Linked DNA regions of Parazoarcus communis. The protein of the gene in region 1 binds, or shares a complex with, the protein of each later gene. Links are inferred from orthologs where the notes say so. Each region holds a gene or a part of one and is shown in the gene's direction. Other genes may lie near its edges.

What was found.
Region 2: the proteins of tsaD (region 1) and tsaE are in contact, whole or in part, in a crystal structure (PDB 6N9A), measured with the Thermotoga maritima proteins. The link is inferred for Parazoarcus communis from one-to-one orthologs. Residues at the interface, in WP_004082750.1 of Thermotoga maritima: Cys10, Asp11, Arg49, His50, Leu82, Gly84, Gly135, Gly136, Glu154, Thr155, Leu156, Asp157, Asp158, Ser159, Glu162, Asp165, Lys166, Arg169, Leu170, Tyr175, Lys213, Thr214, Leu217, Tyr218, Gln221, Arg222, Asn324; in WP_004082108.1 of Thermotoga maritima: Leu37, Gly38, Lys46, Lys57, Val59, Lys60, Ser61, Thr63, Phe64, Thr65, Leu66, Met67, Val69, Pro71, Tyr82, Arg83, Leu84, Asp86, Asp88, Phe89, Asp93, Ile128, Asp130, Glu131, Arg134.

Annotation. Positions count from the first base shown.
Region 1 is NZ_CP022188.1:2,620,828-2,627,604, forward strand. Bases 349-3,203 are described here. They hold tsaD (tRNA (adenosine(37)-N6)-threonylcarbamoyltransferase complex transferase subunit TsaD), read left to right. Parts: upstream 349-1,189; coding sequence 1,190-2,218; downstream 2,219-3,203. Other genes in these bases: dnaG (DNA primase), read right to left, coding at 349-746; rpsU (30S ribosomal protein S21), read right to left, coding at 830-1,042; plsY (glycerol-3-phosphate 1-O-acyltransferase PlsY), read right to left, coding at 2,248-2,844; CEW87_RS12050 (dihydroneopterin aldolase), read left to right, coding at 2,956-3,203. Also shown: more of dnaG, read right to left, coding at 1-348; more of CEW87_RS12050, read left to right, coding at 3,204-3,333; CEW87_RS12055 (H-NS family nucleoid-associated regulatory protein), read right to left, coding at 3,388-3,747; ybaK (Cys-tRNA(Pro) deacylase), read right to left, coding at 3,929-4,417; site-specific tyrosine recombinase XerD, read right to left, coding at 4,500-5,420; CEW87_RS12070 (methylated-DNA--[protein]-cysteine S-methyltransferase), read right to left, coding at 5,417-5,902; CEW87_RS12075 (glutamate-5-semialdehyde dehydrogenase), read right to left, coding at 6,046-6,777.
Region 2 is NZ_CP022188.1:4,506,324-4,513,169, forward strand. What follows is about bases 1,663-4,586. They hold tsaE (tRNA (adenosine(37)-N6)-threonylcarbamoyltransferase complex ATPase subunit type 1 TsaE), read left to right. Parts: upstream 1,663-2,822; coding sequence 2,823-3,350; downstream 3,351-4,586. Other genes in these bases: CEW87_RS22520 (hypothetical protein), read left to right, coding at 1,663-1,666; queG (tRNA epoxyqueuosine(34) reductase QueG), read right to left, coding at 1,740-2,786; CEW87_RS20515 (N-acetylmuramoyl-L-alanine amidase), read left to right, coding at 3,293-4,586. In the rest of the region: more of CEW87_RS22520, read left to right, coding at 1,430-1,662; more of CEW87_RS20515, read left to right, coding at 4,587-4,639; CEW87_RS20520 (bifunctional riboflavin kinase/FAD synthetase), read left to right, coding at 4,687-5,631; ileS (isoleucine--tRNA ligase), read left to right, coding at 5,653-6,846. UniProt on the Escherichia coli protein: Required for the formation of a threonylcarbamoyl group on adenosine at position 37 (t(6)A37) in tRNAs that read codons beginning with adenine.

The DNA of each region.
Region 1 (6,777 bases):
TCCCGAATGGCCTTCTGCGCCAGGTACAGGCCGTAGAGTTCGCGACCTTTTTCGAACAGCGGCGTCTCTGGCGAGTTGAGGTACTTGGGTTCGCCGCTGTCGAGCACGCGGCCGCCAAAGGCGATGATGCGGCCCCGCCGGTCGTGGATCGGAAACATGATCCGGTGGCGGAAGCGGTCGTAGCGCCGACCCTGGTCGTTGTCGATTACCAGTCCGGCTTCAGCCAGGTGCTTGCTCTGGTAGTCGGGAAAGACGCGCTGGAGTGCCTGCCATTCGTCAGGAGAGAAGCCGATGCCGAAGCGGGCTGCAACCTCGCCGGAGAGGCCGCGGCGCTTGAGGTAGTCGATTGCTTCAGGGGCGTTCTTGAGCTGGTCGCGATAGAAGCGCGCCGCTTCAGCCATGGCGTCGACGAGCTTCGCATTGCCGTCATCAATGGCATTCTGGCCGGGCTTGCCGTCGTCCGGCACCTGCAGTCCGGCCTGATTTGCGAGTTCCTTGACTGCTTCAACGAAGCCGAGGCCGCTGTACTCCATCAGGAAGCCGATCGCGCTCCCGTGCACGCCGCAACCGAAGCAGTGGTAAAACTGCTTGCTCGGGCTTACGGAAAAGGAGGCTGATTTTTCGCCGTGGAAAGGGCAGCAGGCGAAATAGTTCGCGCCACTCTTCTTGAGGGGCAGGTAGCGCTCGATGACGTCGACGATGTCGACGCGGGCAAGCAAATCCTGAACGAAAGACTGTGGAATCATCGAACAGAAAAAATATCACGCCGGGCGAAGATCATGACGATCTTCGCCCGGCGTGCAGGCAACCGGAAAAAACCGGTGCGGGATCAGTAGAGCTTCGGCGGCAGCGTCTGGCTGCGAAGGCGCTTGTGATTGCGCTTCACCGCGGCGGCCAGCTTGCGCTTGCGCTCGGCGGTGGGCTTTTCGTAAAACTCACGCGAGCGCAGCTCAGTCAGCACACCGGTCTTCTCGATCGTGCGCTTGAAGCGACGAATAGCGACTTCAAACGGCTCGTTTTCCTTGACGCGGATACCCGGCATTGCTTACTTCCTTGAGTGTCTGGAGGGCAGAAAGATCGCAAATATAGCCGGTTAGTCAGACTCTGGCAAGCATCTTGGTATTTTTCATTGCCGGAAAAACGCTCGGCGGAAGGTAAAATGACGCATTGACGACCGGGAATGCAGGGAATGAAGGTACTGGGTATCGAGACGTCGTGCGACGAAACAGGCGTTGCAGTGTATGACACCGAGGCGGGTTTGCTTGGACAGAGCCTGCATTCGCAGATCGATCTGCATGCGGTGTATGGCGGGGTTGTGCCCGAACTCGCATCGCGCGATCACATCCGGCGCTTGCCGATCCTGGTACGCCAGGCCCTTGCCGAGGCAGGGCTCGATATCGGGGCGATAGACGCCATCGCGTACACGGCAGGGCCCGGTCTTGCAGGCGCCTTGCTGGTGGGTGCGAGCGTGGCCGAGTCGATGGCGATGGCGGCCGGCATTCCGGCGCTCCCCGTGCATCACCTTGAGGGACACCTGCTGTCGCCACTGCTTGCTGCGGACCCACCGGATTTTCCCTTTGTCGCCTTGCTGGTGTCGGGCGGGCACACGCAGTTGATGGCGGTGACCGGCGTCGGTGCCTACACGCTGCTGGGTGAATCGCTCGACGATGCCGCAGGCGAGGCCTTCGACAAGACGGCCAAGTTGATTGGTCTCGGATATCCGGGCGGCCCTCAGTTGGCGGCGCTGGCGCTGCAGGGAAAGCCGGGACGTTTCAAGCTGCCGCGGCCGATGCTGCATTCGGGAGATCTTGATTTCAGCTTCAGCGGCCTCAAGACGGCCGTGCTGAACGTTGTCTCGGGGCCAGGTTGGCAAGCCGAGTGGGCGGCGGATCTGGCTGCAGACTTTCAGCAGGCCGTGGTGGAGGTGCTGACCGCGAAGTCGCTGGCGGCATTGAAGCAGACGGGACTGAAGTCGCTGGTGGTGGCAGGCGGCGTGGGAGCCAACGTGCAGTTGCGTGCCGGGCTCGATAGCGCCACACGTCGACGTGGGGCTCGCGTGTACTACCCCGAGCCTGCGCTGTGCACCGACAACGGCGCGATGATTGCGTTTGCCGGCGCGCTGCGGCTAGCAGGCGGAGCTCGTCCGGAGCAGGCGCCCGGCGTGCGGATCCGGCCACGCTGGCCGCTGGCAGAGCTGCTGACGCCAGCCGGAGGGTAGTTTTCTTGATGCGGGTGGGTAGGGGTAACTCAGCTCTTCTTGCTGCTGCCCAGCCGGCCCTCGGTGCCGGCCAGCAGGCGCTGGATATTGGCAGCGTGACGCCAGATCAGCACCGCGCTCATGGCAAGCAGCACTGCGATGACCGGATTTGCGCCCAGCAGAAGGTAGCCTGCTATCGGCGAGACGATGGCTGCCCCAAGCGATCCAGCCGACGAGTATCGGCTCGCAGCGGCGATCAGCAGCCAGGCTCCAAGGCAGGCAAGCGCAATCCGCCAGTCGATCCCGGCCAGCACGCCAAGTGCGGTGGCGACGCCCTTGCCGCCGTTGAAGCGCAGAAAAATCGTGAATACGTGGCCAAGGAAGGCGGCAAAGCCGGCAAGCGCCGCTTCAGGGGCGGTGAAGCCCAGCTTGAGTGCAATCGATACCGCAACCCAGCCCTTGACGCAGTCGCCAATCAGGGTGAAGGCTGCCGCGGCCTTGTTGCCGCTGCGCAATACGTTGGTCGCGCCGGGGTTGCCCGAACCGTAGCTGCGCGGATCCTGCAGGCCGAACAGACGGCTGGAAACCAGCGCAAAAGGAATGGAGCCGAGCAGGTAGGCAGCGACAAGCAAAAGCAGGACAGACATCATTTCTCCGTGACCCCTGAGTTCAGGTGGTCTTGTGATTCGCGCCACACATCGTGCGCAAGCAGCCTGAGCATCCGGCTAGAATTGCGGCGATTCTAATCGGGAAACGACATGGATTTCATCTTCATCGAAGAGTTGCGGGTGCAGGCCTGGGTGGGCATCTATCCGCGGGAGAAAATCGCACCGCAGACAGTCGAGCTGCACCTGACCTTCGGGGTGCCCGATGCCGCAGCGGAGCAGGACGATATTGCGGATACGATCAATTATGCGGAAGTGATCGAGCGGATCCGGGGGGAATTGGCCGAGCGCCACTTCAACCTGATCGAAACGCTCGGCGAATTCGTCGTGAACCTGCTGTTCGAGGAGTTCGGTGCGCCGTGGGTAAAGATTCGCATCGCAAAAATCGGTGTGATGAAAGGCGTGCGCCGGGTTGGCGTATTCATTCAGCGCGGACGGGAAGGCGTTACCCTGCCGCCGGGAATGGGCTGAAATCACGTGACGTAAAAAAACCCGGCGCTGCCGGGTTTGAATTTGCCTGAATTTTCAGACCGCGAGTTCTTCGATCGACTTGCCTTGGGCGAGCCAGTCGAGTGCCCATTGCGGCTTGCGGCCACGACCGCTCCAGCCCTGATCCGGGTTGGCCGGGTTGCGGTACTTGACGACACTGACCTTGGCCGGCTTTTTTGCCTTCGGTGTTTTGGCTGCCTTTGCCGGCTTTGCCGCAGCTTTCTCCGTGCTCGAGGTGCCGAGCACGTCATCGAGCGACAGGCCTTGTTCGGCAGCCATCTTCTGCATGCGCTTGATCAGGTCGCGCCGCGCAGTGTCGCTGCGGCGCCGGATTTCGGTTTCAACTTTCGATTGCAGGCGGCGCAATTCGGTCAGCGACAGATTGCCAAGTTCCATGATTTTTCTCCGGCTTATGTCCATAATTGAAATGTGGGGATGTTGATCCTGCTGTTGAATGCAATTGCACGGGCGTATTTTGACAGTAAATCACTCTGAAAATAAAACGATTTTTCTGAAGTCCGGATAATCTCCGTTTTTCAGACGTCAATTCGTCCGTGAGGAGGCCGCTGCAAAGTGCTCAGTTTGCGACCTGAACAAGATTGGCCTGCAATACGCGGAGCAGGTCGTGCGGGTGAATGCCAACCAGATAGCCGCGCTTGCCGCCATTAATATAGATCAGCGGCAGGTCGAGAATCGATTTTTCCATGTATACGGGCATTTTCTTACGGGTGCCAAAGGGCGACGTGCCGCCGATCAGAAAGCCCGAGTGCCGGTTGGCGACCTCCGGTTTGCACGGTTCGATGCGCTTTCGACCGGCCTGCCGCGCCAGTTCCTTGGTTGAAACCTTGTGGTCGCCATGCATGAGCATGACGAGCGGCTGGGCGTTTTCGTCTTCCATGATCAGGGTCTTGATGACGGCGTGTTCGGCCACATTCAATTCGCGTGAAGAGACCTCTGTCCCGCCGTGCTCTTCATATTCGTAGAGGTGATCGGAGTGGGCGATCCCGTGCTGTCGCAAGAAGCGGGTTGCGGGTGTTTCCGGTGCGTGTTTTTCAATTTTGCTCATGATCGGATTTCCTGATGACGGCAATATCGCGTGACGGCCATTAAGGACTGACAATTGGCGAAGTATCAGTCGGTCTCGTGGTTCAGGCGCGCGGGTGATGAAGTTGATGAAGTTGTTTCAAGCGTTCGCGGGCGACATGCGTATAAACCTGCGTGGTCGAAATGTCCGCATGGCCGAGCAGCATTTGCACGACCCGCAGATCGGCGCCGTGATTGAGCAGGTGGGTGGCAAACGCATGTCGAACGGTGTGCGGCGATATACGCTGTACCGGAATGCCAACCTGCACGGCGTATTGCTTGATGATCCGCCAGAACATCTGTCTTGTCATTCCGCTACCGCGCCGCGTGACAAAAATGGCGTCGCAATTGCGTCCGGCGAGCAAGGTGTTACGGGCATCGCCGACGTAGCGGGCAATCCATTCGGATGCAATTTCACCGAGCGGGACGAGTCGTTCCTTGCTGCCTTTCCCCATGATGCGGACCACGCCTTCGTTCAGGCTGATCGCGAACAGCTTGAGTTCGGTCAGTTCGGAAACGCGCAGACCACATGCATACAATACCTCAAGCATGCAGCGATCCCGGATGCCGAGTTCGGTGTCGGTGTCGGGGGCGGCGAGCAGGGCTTCGACCTGGACTTCCGAAAGCGTCTTTGGAAACCGGTCGGAGGGCAGGGGTGAATCCAGTTGCAGGGTGGGGTCTTCGCTGATCCGGCCCTGCGTCAGCAGATGGCGGTAATAGCGCCGCCAGGCCGATAGCAGTCGGCGCTGGCTGGTGGCCTTGGCGCGCAGGCTGAATTCGGCCAGATAGGCGCTCAGCTCGGCTGCCGGTGCCGATTGAAGGGGAATTCCGCGAGCGGCGAGCCATTTGCCGAACAAGGCGAGGTCGCTGCGGTAGCCGGACAGGGTGTTGCGCGCCAGTCCGTGCTCCAGCCACAGGGTGTCGACGAAGGCGTCAAGCTCATCGCGCAAGGTGTCGGGCAGGGGAGGTGCAGGTGTCCGGCTCATTGCATTTCGTTGTTCAGCAACCAGCGCTTGGCGGCAATCAAGTAGCCGTCGCGGGCGTTGGCAAAGCCGCCGATACCCTGTGCAGCGACAACGCGGTGGCAGGGGACGGCCAGCGGAAACGGATTGGCACCACAGGCCTGCCCGACTGCACGTGGGGCGCTGTCGAGCAGGCGGGCTATTTCGCCGTAGGTGCGCACCTCGCCCGCCGGAATAGCCTGCAGAGCATCCCGCACCCGGCGCTGAAAGGCCGTGCCGCACGCAGCGAGGGGGAGCGCCAGCGCCTGTCCTGGCGATGCGATCCAGTCGCGGATATGAGTGGCGACCGCGGCAGCGACCGGCGAGCACGGAGCCTGTTCTGGCGTGTCTGGCGGCAGAAATACCATCTCTGTGACGCTATCGCCGGCGATACGGATGCCGAACTTGCCGAAGGGCAGGTTCAGCACGGCGGCGAACGCTTGCTGTCGGGGTTGCCGTGTGGGCATCGTGTTACCTGAGTGCTGGCGCCGTCCCTGCAGCGAGTGCGGATGCGCCGTCGATCACGGGGCTGAAAGCGGAACGCCCGTGCAATGACGGGCGTTCCAATGCTATCTGTTCGATATACGGTGCGATAGTGCTTCGAGCGCAATCAGCGGCGGATTTCTCCGTTGCCGAAAACGATCCACTTCTGGCTGGTCAGGCCTTCAAGTCCGACAGGGCCGCGGGCGTGGATCTTGTCGGTCGAGATTCCGATCTCTGCGCCGAGGCCGTATTCGAAACCATCTGCGAAGCGCGTGGACGCATTCACCATGACGGAGGCCGAATCGACCTCGCGCAGAAAGCGCATGGCGTTCGTGTAATTCTCGGTCAGGATCGACTCGGTGTGTCCCGAACTGTAGGTGTTGATGTGCTCGATGGCTTCATCCAGGCCAGCAACGATCTTCACCGCGATGATCGGCCCGAGGTACTCCTCGCTCCAGTCCTGCTCCGTCGCGGCCACGAGCTTGTCGGCGGCGATGCCGGCTTCCGTCAGCAGCGCGAGTGATTCCGGGCAGGCGCGCATCTCGACGCCTTTGCCGGCGAGCATGGTGCCGATGGCGGGCAGGCAGAGGTCGGCCACCGTGCGCGAAACGAGCAGCGACTCGGCGGTGTTGCAGGTGCCGTAGCGCTGGGTCTTTGAGTTCTCGACGATGGGTACGATACGCGTCGGGTCGGCTTCGTCATCGACGTACACATGACAGTTGCCATCGAGGTGCTTGATCACGGGGACTCTGGATTCGCGCGAGATGCGCTCGATCAGGCCCTTGCCTCCACGCGGCACGATAACGTCCACGAACTCGGGCATGGTGATGAGGGCACCGACGGCAGCCCGGTCGGTGGT
Region 2 (6,846 bases), 1.9 Mb from region 1 along the record:
ATTACTAGCGATTCCGACTTCACGTAGTCGAGTTGCAGACTACGATCCGGACTACGATCGGCTTTAAGAGATTAGCTCCACCTCGCGGCTTGGCAACCCTCTGTACCGACCATTGTATGACGTGTGAAGCCCTACCCATAAGGGCCATGAGGACTTGACGTCATCCCCACCTTCCTCCGGTTTGTCACCGGCAGTCTCATTAGAGTGCCCAACTAAATGATGGCAACTAATGACAAGGGTTGCGCTCGTTGCGGGACTTAACCCAACATCTCACGACACGAGCTGACGACAGCCATGCAGCACCTGTGTTCTGGCTCCCGAAGGCACCAAGTGATCTCTCACAAGTTCCAGACATGTCAAGGGTAGGTAAGGTTTTTCGCGTTGCATCGAATTAATCCACATCATCCACCGCTTGTGCGGGTCCCCGTCAATTCCTTTGAGTTTTAACCTTGCGGCCGTACTCCCCAGGCGGTCAACTTCACGCGTTAGCTGCGTTACTCAGAAAGTTACCTCTCCGAACAACTAGTTGACATCGTTTAGGGCGTGGACTACCAGGGTATCTAATCCTGTTTGCTCCCCACGCTTTCGTGCATGAGCGTCAGTACAGGCCCAGGGGGCTGCCTTCGCCATCGGTGTTCCTCCACATATCTACGCATTTCACTGCTACACGTGGAATTCCACCCCCCTCTGCCGTACTCTAGCCTTGCAGTCACAAACGCAGTTCCCAGGTTAAGCCCGGGGATTTCACATCTGTCTTACAAAACCGCCTGCGCACGCTTTACGCCCAGTAATTCCGATTAACGCTCGCACCCTACGTATTACCGCGGCTGCTGGCACGTAGTTAGCCGGTGCTTCTTGTCAAGGTACCGTCATCCGACAAGGATATTAGCCTTGCCGTTTTCTTCCCTTGCGAAAGAGCTTTACAACCCGAAGGCCTTCTTCACTCACGCGGCATGGCTGGATCAGGCTTGCGCCCATTGTCCAAAATTCCCCACTGCTGCCTCCCGTAGGAGTCTGGGCCGTGTCTCAGTCCCAGTGTGGCGGATCATCCTCTCAGACCCGCTACAGATCGTCGCCTTGGTGAGCCTTTACCCCACCAACTAGCTAATCTGACATCGGCCACTCCAATCACGTGAGGTCCTAAGATCCCCCACTTTCCCCCTCAGGGCGTATGCGGTATTAGCTACGCTTTCGCGTAGTTATCCCCCATGACTGGGCATGTTCCGATGCATTACTCACCCGTTCGCCACTCGCCGGCAGGTGCAAGCACCCCCGCTGCCGTTCGACTTGCATGTGTAAAGCATGCCGCCAGCGTTCAATCTGAGCCAGGATCAAACTCTTAAGTTTAATCCTACAAAGTACTCAAAATCATTTTACTGACATATGAGCACCTAATCTTTGTGAAACTCAAAACTGCCTAAGCAGTTTCATGGCCACAGCGATCAAGCACCCACACTTATCGATTGTTCAATTTTTTAAAGAACCGCTGCAGTTCCTGCAGCAGAGAAGCGAGATTATGATCAACTTAACTTATCTCGTCAACCCCTGTTTTGGTTTTATTTCAAAACCACCGAAACAACTAAAACAGAAATCCGCCTCAAAAACACCTGCAAAAACAACCGCTTTCCTGCCATCACCCCGTTTCGCTAACTGCGTTTCGCGGTGAAGAGGTGCGCATTATAGACACCTCAGAAAGTTCGTCAACACCTAAATTTCAGATTATCGAAACGAAGCCCAATTCACGCCTCGGCGCCCTTCTGATGGTGCCTCAGCGCCCAGGCGACATGCTCACGCACAATCTCTGAAGGATGATCTGCCCTCGCCTTGAGCGCAGCCACGACTTCGGGAGTACCAGGGCCGTTTCCAAGTGCCACCGCAATGTTGCGCAACCATCGTTCGTGACCGATGCGGTGAATCGGACTTCCTGCAGTCAGGCGCCCGAACGCTTCTTCGGTCCACCCGAAGAGCTCTACGAGCGATGCACTGTCGAGACCGTTCCGCACCTCGAAGTCACTTTCTACAGCCCGCCTGGCGAACCGGTTCCAAGGGCAGACGAGCTGACAGTCGTCGCATCCATATATGCGGTTGCCGATGAGCGGACGAAACGGCTCAGGGATGGATCCGTGCAACTCGATCGTCAGATAGGAGATGCAGCGTCGCGCATCAAGCCGGAAAGGCGCAACGATTGCCCCGGTAGGGCAGGCATCGATACAGGCGACGCAAGTCCCGCAGTGCGCACTCACCGGCTCATCCACTGGCAAGGGCAGGTCAGTGAAGATCTCACCAAGAAAGAAGAACGACCCGAGCGACCTGTCTATTAATAAGGTGTGCTTGCCTCGCCACCCGAGACCACTCTTCGCACCCAACTCCACTTCGAGCACTGGCGCTGAATCAACAAATACCCGGTAGGCGGACGGAGAGGCGCCAACGATTCTGTCAGCGAGCTTCTGCAGGCGCGAGCGCATCACCTTGTGATAGTCCCGGCCCAAGGCATAGCGCGAAACATAGGCAAGCGTCGGATCACTCAGAACCGCCTCTGCCGGCGTGGCATCCGGCCAGTAATCCATGCGCACCGAGATGACACGCAACGTTCCCGGCAGAAGCTCTGCCGGGCGCGCCCGCTTCAGCCCGTGGCGCGCCATATAATGCATCTCGCCATGAAATCCGGCTTCGAGCCAGCGCTCCAGCCCAGGCTCAGCCGATTCGAGACCGGTGTCCGCCACGGTGATGGCACCAAACCCGAGCTCGCGCGCCCACAACCGGACATGTTCAGCCAAGGCCGCCATGTCCTCGGAAGACCCCTGGATAGTCGAGGAAGACTCATGCTCAATCTTGTTCACCCTGCGGATGATAGCTACACCGCGCTCACGACGCACCTCGACAATGAGGACGACACACTTGAACTTGGCGGCTCACTCGCCACAGCCCTGACACCCGGACTGAAGATCTGGCTGAACGGAAACCTTGGCAGCGGAAAGACGACGCTCACCCGCGGACTGCTTCGTGAACTTGGTCACACTGGAAAAGTCAAGAGCCCGACGTATACTCTCATTGAACCTTATGTAGTTTCTAGATTAGACTTATATCACTTTGATTTTTATCGACTGAACTCACCTGAAGAGTACCTTGATGCAGGACTGGACGAGTACTTCAACGGACCGGGCGTGTGCATTGTCGAGTGGCCTGAACAGGCTGCTCCCTATCTCGCCACGCCAGACCTCGTTGTCCTCATCGAGCCAGAAGGTGAAGGACGACGAGCCACCCTCCGGGGTCTCACCGAAGCGGGGCAAACATGCATAAGCCAACTAGCCAATTGTCAGAAGAAACAATCCCCACCCCCCGGAAAATGAACCGACGAACCCTGCTCAAGTTCGCAGGCGCCTCGCTTGCGCTTGTGGTGAGTCCGGTCGGCATGGCTGCAGGCAGCCTGCTTGCGGTCAGAGTCTGGCCCGCCGAGGAATACACCCGAATCACGCTCGAAGGCAGCAACGAGCTTCGCTTCACTCACCTGATGGTGAAGGATCCCGAGCGGCTGGTCGTTGACCTCGAAGGCATTGAGCTCAATAGTGTTCTGCAAACACTCCCGGGTAAAGTGCTCGACTCGGACCCCTACATTCGCAATATCCGGGCCGGTCAGAACCGCCCCGGCGTGGTCCGTGTGGTGGTCGAACTCAAGGCCGAGGTCAATCCGCAAGTCTTTACGCTCGCGCCGGTCAGCAACTACGGACATCGTCTGGTGCTGGATCTTTATCCAACCGTCGAAATGGATCCGCTGCTGGCGCTCATCGAAAAGTCATCCCCGATCGACGCGGCCGCCGGCGAATCCGGCATCACCGATGCAAAGGCGCACGGCAGCCCGGAGATCGCCCAGCGCGACAACGCGCCCTCGCATCGGGAGCGCAAGCCCGAGCCTCGTGTAAACCGGCTGTTCACCGTAGTGCTCGACGCTGGACACGGCGGAGAGGATCCTGGCGCGGTTGGCCGCGGCGGGAGTTACGAGAAGAACGTCACGCTCGACATCGCCAAGCGCCTGCGCAAGAAGATTGACGCGATGCCGAACATGCGCGCCGTACTGACCCGCGACGGCGACTACTTCGTGCCGCTCGGTCAGCGCGTCACCCGTGCGCGAAGGGTTCAGGCAGACCTGTTCGTCTCAGTCCACGCCGACGCCTTCGTGCGCCCGGAAGCCCGGGGTAGCTCGGTATTCGTGCTGTCCGAAAGAGGGGCATCGAGCTCGGCTGCACGATGGCTGGCGCAGAAAGAGAACGATGCGGACCTCATCGGTGGCGTCAATCTGGCAAAGCAGGACGGCCACCTTGCGCGAACCCTGCTTGACCTGTCTCAGGCCGCGACGATCAACGACAGTCTCAAACTTGGCAAGGCAGTGCTGGCCGAACTCGGCGACATCAACACCCTGCACAAGGCGCACGTGGAACAAGCGGGCTTCGCCGTGCTGAAAGCACCCGACATCCCGTCAATCCTCGTTGAAACTGCGTTCATCAGTAACCCGGAGGAAGAGCGTCGCCTCAATGACGACGCCTATCAGGACAAGATGGCCGAGGCGATCATGCGCGGGATCAGACGCTATTTTGACGACAACCCGCCCGCGCCGCGCACCCGCGTTGCACAGCTGGGCTGATTTGCCCCCTCCTTTGCCGGTATAATCGCGGATTTTTTCAGGCGGTTATGCAGGTTTTTCGCGGGTTCCCCGAACAGGCAAAGGAAGCCTGCGTGCTGACCATAGGCAATTTCGACGGTCTGCATCGCGGGCATCAGGCGCTGCTCAAGCAGCTCACCGACAAGGCTGGCGCACTTGGCGTGCCCGCTGTCGTGCTCACGTTCGAGCCTCACCCACGCGAGTACTTCTCACCGGACAAAGCCCCTGCGCGACTTGCTTCGCTGAGAGAGAAACTGCAGCTATTGGCCACCAGCGGCGTCGATCGCGTGCATGTCTGCCGCTTCAACGCCCGTTTTGCCGCCCAGACCGCAAGCAGCTTCATTGAAGACGTGCTGGTGAAAGGGCTGGATGTACGCCATCTTTTCATCGGTGACGACTTTCGGTTTGGCGCTGGACGCACCGGTGATTTCGCGATGCTTCAGGCCGCAGGCAAAGACTTCGGCTTCGGTGTCGAATCGATGCCGACGCTCGCAGTGGCCGGCGAACGTGCCTCAAGCTCTGCTGTGCGCTCAGCGCTTGCGAGTGGCGACCTCGAACACGCCGCCCAACTGCTCGGACGCCCCTACAGCATTGCCGGTCGCGTGGTCCATGGCGACAAGATCGGACGCCAGCTCGGCTTTCCCACGCTGAATATTCAGCTCAAGCACCGCCGCCCTCCGCTTTCGGGCGTCTTTGCGGTCTCCGTCGAAGGACTGGAGGGAAGCAGACTCGCCGGTGTCGCCAATGTGGGCGTCAGGCCAACCGCCACCGATGCCGGGCGCGCCCGTCTTGAAGTCCACCTCCTGAACTGGAGCGGCGACTGTTACGGCGCTCATCCGCGCATTCACTTCCTGCTTAAGGTTCGCGACGAGATGAAATTCGCCTCGCTCGACGAACTGAAGACACAAATCGCCCGCGATGCCGATACTGCACGCGACTGGTTCGCCCTCAATCCGAATTGCCTTCTAGGCTGAACAGAGACAGACGCACACGCCATGGCCGACTACCGCAAGACGCTCAACCTGCCCGACACCTCCTTCCCGATGCGCGGCGATCTGCCAAAGCGCGAACCGAAGTGGATTGCCGAATGGCAGCAGAAGAAGCTCTATCAACGCATTCGCGAGGCCAGCGCAGGACGGCCCAAGTTCGTGCTCCACGACGGCCCCCCGTACGCGAACGGCAATCTTCACCTCGGCCACGCCTTGAACAAGATTCTCAAGGACATCATCGTGCGCTCGAAGACCATGGCCGGCTTTGATGCCCCGTATGTGCCGGGCTGGGACTGTCACGGCCTGCCCATTGAACACAAGGTGGAAGTCACCCACGGCAAGAACCTGCCGGCCGACAAGGTACGCGAACTGTGCCGCGCCTATGCGGCCGAGCAGGTCGAAATCCAGAAGCAGGAGTTCATTCGCCTCGGCGTGCTGGGTGAGTGGGACAACCCCTATCTGACGATGAACTTCGCCAACGAGGCGAACGAGATTCGCGCGCTGGCCGAAATGACCAAGGCCGGCTACGTGTTCAAGGGGCTGAAGCCGGTCAACTGGTGTTTCGACTGCGGTTCTGCGCTGGCCGAGGCCGAAGTCGAGTATGCCGACAAGCAATCCCCGACGATCGATGTCGCGTTCGCCGTGACGGATGCTGATGCACCGAAACTCGCCGCTGCATTCGGCCTCGACACGCTTGCGAAGCCTGCGGCCGCCGTCATCTGGACCACCACACCGTGGACGATTCCCGCCAACCAGGCACTGAACGCACACCCCGAATTCGACTATGCACTGGTCGACACCGGCGAGCGCCTGCTGATCGTGGCCGAGGAACTGGTGGCGGCCTGCCTTGAGCGCTACCAGGTCGAAGGCAAGATCATTGCGACCACCAAGGGCGCAGCGCTCGAGCGTATCGAGTTCCGCCACCCGCTCTACGACCGTGTCTCTCCGGTCTATCTTGCCGAGTACGTCGGCCTCGACGCCGGCACCGGCATCGTGCACTCGGCGCCTGCGCATGGCGTGGATGACTTCAACTCCTGGGGCGCCTACGGCCGCAGCAATGACGAGATCCTGTCTATCGTCATGGGCCACGGCGAGTACGTACCCGACCTGCCCTTCTTTGGCGGGATGAACATCTGGAAGGCCAACCCGGCCATCGTCGACAAACTGCGCGAAGTGGGTGCCCTGGTCTCGGACAGCAAG